Regions from separate parts of the Ectobacillus soli genome, predicted to be linked through region 2. Evidence: riboswitches for the same ligand, from Rfam matches in the RefSeq annotation. Region 2 holds a riboswitch; the other holds the start of a gene.
What was found. A riboswitch is a leader RNA that binds a small molecule or an ion and turns the genes downstream of it on or off. The one in region 2 is predicted to bind cobalamin.
Positions count from the first base shown of each region.

Region 1: it holds a riboswitch for cobalamin, as region 2 does, so the genes downstream of both, ACAN53_RS06055 (DUF4430 domain-containing protein) here and ACAN53_RS10915 ((2Fe-2S) ferredoxin domain-containing protein) in region 2, are expected to answer to the same signal.

Region 1 is NZ_JBGJZM010000001.1:1,153,706-1,156,899, reverse strand. It holds gene ACAN53_RS06055 (DUF4430 domain-containing protein) at 1-1,509, opposite strand, end outside; cobalamin riboswitch at 1,646-1,831, opposite strand; gene ybaK (Cys-tRNA(Pro) deacylase) at 1,994-2,479, shown strand; partial or broken gene ACAN53_RS06045 (putative beta-lysine N-acetyltransferase) at 2,515-2,619, opposite strand; gene ACAN53_RS06040 (EAL domain-containing protein) at 2,704-3,194, opposite strand, start outside.
Region 2 is NZ_JBGJZM010000001.1:2,149,147-2,152,340, reverse strand. It holds gene bluB (5,6-dimethylbenzimidazole synthase) at 83-724, shown strand; cobalamin riboswitch at 807-981, shown strand; cobalamin riboswitch at 1,127-1,315, shown strand; gene ACAN53_RS10915 ((2Fe-2S) ferredoxin domain-containing protein) at 1,430-1,801, shown strand; gene ACAN53_RS10910 (HoxN/HupN/NixA family nickel/cobalt transporter) at 1,812-2,504, shown strand; gene cobJ (precorrin-3B C(17)-methyltransferase) at 2,507-3,194, shown strand, end outside.

The DNA.
Region 1 (3,194 bases), 1.0 Mb from region 2:
CTCTGTTGATGTATTGTTTACTTGGTCTTGTTGCTGTACTTGCTCTTGCTTTTGTTCTTGCTTAACCTGTAAGTCTGTTTTAGGTTGCTCAGAAACAGGTACAGGGGTCACCGATGGATTGTCTTGCTTACTATCAGTTGTCTGCGTATTCGTCCAATGAAAAATGGATCCTTTTCCATCCACAAAGTACTTATATTGTACAAGTGCATAGAAGGCTTGATCAAACGCCATACCATTATTGAAATCATCACCAGCAATCCATTTAAATCCGCCATTATCAAGTTGAAACGATAATAGGTTTTGAACAGCAGAGCTATTTTTCGTAAAGTCTTTTCCAGTTGGATCTATTCCCATCATGGATAGTGCAGTTACAACTACTGCTGCGCTATTTGAATTTTCATTACCATAGGATACAAACCCACCATCAGGTAATTGGATTCCCTTTAAATAATCTACAGTATGTTTTACGGCTGCTGCTACATCTGAATTATCCTGATGAACAGCTAGCGCCATTAATACCATTGCATTTGTATCTGGATCTTGATCTTCCGTCCATTTACCTGGAGACGTTTGTGTCTTCAGAATAGCAGCGATTAACTTTTCACGGTTCCATGTTGCATCGCTTGGAATACTATAATCCTTGCTATCTAGTGCAAGCAACGCATAAGTATATGCATAAATATCATTTACTTTGGAATCATTGTACAGCTTTGAAATTAAGTTTTGACCTGCTATATTTGTAGCATCTCCACCTACTGCATTTACAGCTAGTATCGTACTAGCTAAATAGGTTCCTTGTAAACGGCCACTATTCTGCACACGATCCGCTAATTTTTGTAAATAATTGTTTTTTACATCACTTGAAACCGTATCCGTTGCACGAGTAAGTGCAATAGCTTGCCAATCTGACTGAATTCCATTGGTTAACGTAAAATCAATTGCCTTTTTCAATGCAGCATCAACCGCTACAGTCGATGTTTGAGTGGGACTTTGTGTTGCTTGTACAGGCGTTTGTGTTGATGTTGGTGATGTCGGTGATGTCGGTGATGTTGTGCACGCGCCATATCCTTTTATGCTATCATTTACAGTCTGTGCTAGTAAATCCGTTCCCCAGTTAAGCGTGTAGCGGTAAGCGATAACATCATTATTTTTCACTATGTAATCGGATGCGCCAACATCGGCAGACTTGCCATTAATTTCATACATCCATCCGCTTTGCGGACCATCATCATACTCTTTTAGTCCGTCAATACCTGTGACATATGGCTTACCAGCAAATGAAGAAGAAGCAACTTTATCTCCCAATTCTTTCTTCAACATATCATAAGCAGTTTCATTAGCATCTAGATTCACTACCTTCGGACATAGAATGACCTTTTTCTGTGAATCTCCTACTACAATAAGCGTTGCTTGATTGCCAGCTGCATAGGCTAATGTACCTCCATTAGCGAACGAAAGGACTACCAATAATACTGCCATAACAAACAATGAAAACTTCTTTTTAATCATCTTTCTTAATCTCCCCCCTACCCTAAATCTACGCAAAAAGCGCCCCTCTACGAGAGAGGGGCGCGCGTATCCGTTCATCAACTTTCATGATAAAATCCGTCTACACAAAACTTCCTATTCCTCGTAGGATCTTGGTGTTGTGTTCTTTCTACCGGCAGGTCTCCTGACTTGTGCGTCATCAACAACGTGCGCCTTCCCGATAACCAGTGGCATCTTGCACGTAATCTCTGCACTTACAGTGGCGGGACCGTGTCGGATTTTCACCGACTTCCCTTTTAAACATAATGTAGTTGCATTATGTACCAATAGTATTAGTAACTTTTAAAATTCTAAATAAGCTTACTACAAATCCCCTTCTTTGTCGATAATAATTGTAATATTTTGAAAGAATCATTTAAATCATAGTAAATGAAATAAACTTTCATTCCTCTATTTCTACTCTATAATTTTTTTGTATACTAATATAAGAAAGGAGTTGAATCAATTGGCTAATAAAACGATTGCTAGTCGAATTCTAGATCGAAATCATATCCCCTATAGTCTTCATGAGTACGATTGGGACGAAGAACATTTAAATGCACAGCATGCAGCGGAGCAAGTGGGTCTTCCACTTGAGCAAGTGTTTAAAACGCTTGTTGTACGCGGGGATAAAACAGGTATTGTTATGGCTTGTATCCCTTCTCATACAGAAATAAGATTAAAATCCTTGGCTGCAGCAAGTGGGAATAAAAAAGTTGAAATGGTTCACGTAAAAGAAATTCAAGCACTTACTGGCTATATTCGCGGCGGGGTATCTCCGTTAGGTGTAAAGAAAAATTATCCTCTTTATATTGATAAAACAGCAGAAGATATAGATCCTATTAGCATTAGCGCAGGTAAGCGTGGGTTACAAATATTTATAAGCGGCAAGGATTTAGTTAAAGTGACAAACGCAACACTATGTGCGATTACAGAAAAAGATGCAGAATAACCTGCATCTTTTTTCTACTACGCAGAAACAAGTATTTAACATGAGTGTGACAAGTCCTTAACCCAAACATTCATATCTTCTAATTTATCATAAATATAAGAATTATTTGTTAGTATTCCTTGATATCGATAGCCAGATTGTTAAATTTTAAAGACTGATTTATACAAAGATGCAAGTTCCTCACAATCTAAAATCATTGCTTCTCATATTGTATAATTTTTATTTTATAAATTAATATTTTGTAACTGCAATTGTTTTGAAAACTTTTCTTCGTCCATAGGTTTTCCGAATAAAAAGCCTTGAATATTCCAGCATTCATGAAAATTTAAAAATTCTAATTGCTCGTCCGTTTCTACTCCTTCCGCAATAATTGCAAGCCCTAGCTTTTTAGCAATAAATATAATCGCTTCTGTAATATTTTCACTATTGCTATTATTACCTATGCGCCATGTAAACGATCGATCGATTTTTAAAATATCAACATTATAGTCTTGCAAATAACTAAGAGAGGAATATCCAGTTCCAAAGTCATCAATAGCAACGGAGACGCCCGTTTCTTTTAATTTACGAATTACTTGGCTCACATATTCATTATGATTTAAGGCGATGTTTTCGGTAATTTCAATTATTATATATTGCGGATCAATTTCCGTTTCTCGTAGAATTTCATCTACTGTCTCCACAAAATTTTTATGTAAAAACTGTTTGCTTGACA
Region 2 (3,194 bases):
CATACAAGATAAAGGATTGCATTAGGGAAATATGTAATCTAATATAGGTGAGATGTTATACTAGAAAAGAGGGGATGGTTTAATGATTGGAGATTCAGTTGAAAAAGATGCGGTATACAATGTGATTTATAGAAGGAGAGATGTACGTAGTTTTCTCCCAAATCCGATACCAGAAGATGCAGTCGAGCGGATTTTGCAAGCGGCGCATCATGCTCCTTCGGTAGGGTTTATGCAGCCATGGAATTTTATTATGGTTACGTCTTCGCCCGTGAAAGAGAAATTAGCATGGGCAGCGGAGAAGGAAAGGAAAGCGCTTTCGATTCATTACGAAGATGAACGTTCAGCCAAGTTCTTGGAATTGAAAATAGAAGGAATCAAACAAGCTCCGCTCACGATTTGTGTGACATGCGATCCGACGCGAGGTGGTTCTCATGTTCTTGGGAGAAATTCGATTCCAGAGACGGATATATTATCGACAGCATGCGCCATTGAAAATATGTGGCTAGCTTCATGTGCAGAAGGATTGGCGATGGGATGGGTTAGCTTTTATAAGAAAAATGATGTGCGCGATATTTTGCATATTCCGCCTCATATTGATCCGGTTGCCTTGCTTTCCATTGGGTATACTGAGGATTATCCGAAGCAACCTATTTTAGAGACGGCTAATTGGGAAAAGCGCCGCAGTCTTGCCGATTTAATTTTTCATGAAACATGGGGGAATTAACAGCAATTGTAAAAAAATGTTGAAAAGTCAAACAATTTGCGGTATCATGACTACAAACAAGAATTGTTTTAAAAGTGAATAGTTTCAGCGATAAAATAAGATGCCACAAAGGCTTAATAGGGAATCCGTGAAAAAACGGAACTGTACCCGCAACTGTATGTGTGGACGAAATAGGTGAACCACTGTAATGAATACGGGAAGGACCTAAAGTAGGAAGATGCACGAGTCAGGAGACCTGTCTTAGTTCTATAAGTTTCAAATTCTTCGGGGATTGAGAAGGTGAAGCGACAGCATTGATAAAGGTTTGTATGCGCTTACCTTTCCGAGCTTTCGTTTCAGTCACTCATGAATAGTTGAGTGGCTTATTTGTTTTGGAAGAGAAAATAGTAAATTTACAATTGAATAGAATGATAGAAATGAGGTACGCGGTGATTTACAAGCTGCGTTTAAAAGGGAAGATGGTGAAAATCCATCACGGTACCCGCCACTGTAAAGGGGAGTTTTGTTGTACATGTCACTGAGCGATGCTTGGGAAGACGCAATGAAATGATGAACCTAAGTCAGGAGACCTGCCTTGTTTTTGGCTTACTTAAACTTACGGGAGTATGGGTGGAAGTGCTGACTAAAATGCTGTAGCAATCGTATTTATTCGCACCCCTATCCGTTGATAGGGGTGCTTTTTTTAGTGTAGAAAGGAGAGTTGCTATGACGACTTGGAACCTAACAGGAACGAAGCATCACGTATTGGTTTGTAACGGAAGTAGCTGTATGAGAAAAGGAGGAGAGGAGGTAACGCAGGCGATTCGTGGTGAGATTACGAAAATTGGGGCTGATGCTCTTATACATACAACAAGAACAAGGTGCAATGGAAGATGCAAGGATGCTCCTATTGTCATCGCCTACCCGCAAGGAACTTGGTACAAGGAAGTAGACGAAATAATTGGAAGACAGATTGTGCAGCAACTTGCCTCTGGCAATGTACTAGATGAAGCAGTTCTCTATCATTATGAGGAGGATGGCTTTATCCCTCTAGTAGGTTCAAAAAGTGAAGCTGGCATATTGAAATCAAATAATTGAGGTGTTTCGTTTGGAATGGATTGCGTTTACTTGCTTAACAATTTTACTTGGAATGAAGCATGGTATGGATGGTGATCATGTGGCAGCCATTGCCGATATGGTTGGAAGTGCAGGACAGAAACGCAAGCAAGTGTCACTTGGTGTCATGTATGCCTTTGGTCATGGATTCATCGTCTTTCTCATTGGTCTCCTATCCTTATTTTTAGGGGTAGAATTGTCGAAAGCTTCAAGGGAAGCATTAGAGCTATTGGTTAGCCTTTCCTTGCTTGTACTAGGAACGTATATGTTGATTACGATGGTTTGGCAAAGACAAGATTATGTTTATAAAAGCAGGTTCAGAATTGTATATGAATTATTTGCACGAAATAAAAGGGAAAACAGAGTATCTACAACACAGTTTGGGATGATTGGCGCCTTTATAATTGGCATCATTCATGGCATTGGGGTAGAAAGTCCGACTCAAATCGTCATCTTAACAAATGCGGTCGGCGTGCATCATATCTCGTCTGCGATGCTGCAACTCATTTTATTTGTTGTTGGATTGTTGATTTCCACAATTACGATTGCCTTATGTTTTTCATGGGGTTTTATGAAGACGATAGCAAGACAACGACTTTACTTCATTTTAGGTTCTGTTACGGGCATATATAGCATAGGTCTGGGAGTTTCCATGCTTCTAGCCTATTGGAAAGGCGGCGCATGAGCGTGAAAGGAAAAGTAGCAGTTATTGGGTTTGGCCCAGGAAGTAGCGAGCATATTACGAAACGGGCAAAGGAAGCAATTGGGGAATGTGACATCGTTATTGGTTATAAAACATATGTCGATTTGATAGAAGGATTATTAGTAGGACAGACGATTGTGAGCACTGGTATGACAGAAGAAGTAAGCCGGGCGCAAGAAGCGGTAAGACAAGCTGAGCAGGGCAAGAATGTTGCTGTTATTTCAAGCGGTGATGCCGGTGTGTACGGGATGGCGGGTCTTGTTTATGAAGTTCTTCTAGGGGCTGGATGGCGAAAGGAAACCGGCGTTGAGGTTGAAATTATTCCAGGTATTTCGGCGATTAATTCCTGTGCTTCATTGCTCGGAGCACCGATTATGCATGATGCATGCACGATTAGCTTAAGCGATCATTTAACGCCTTGGACTTTGATTGAAAAGAGAATTGATGCGGCGGCGCAGGCTGACTTTGTCATTGCCTTTTATAATCCGAAAAGCGGGAGAAGAACGAGACAAATTGAAGAGGCACAGCGGATCTTACTAAAGTATCGCTCGCCAAATACGCCGGTCGGCCTTGTGAAAAGTGCGTATCGTGACCGGCAAGATGTTGTTATTACAAACCTTGCAAACATGCTAGAACATGAAATTGGGATGCTTACAACGGTGATTGTCGGAA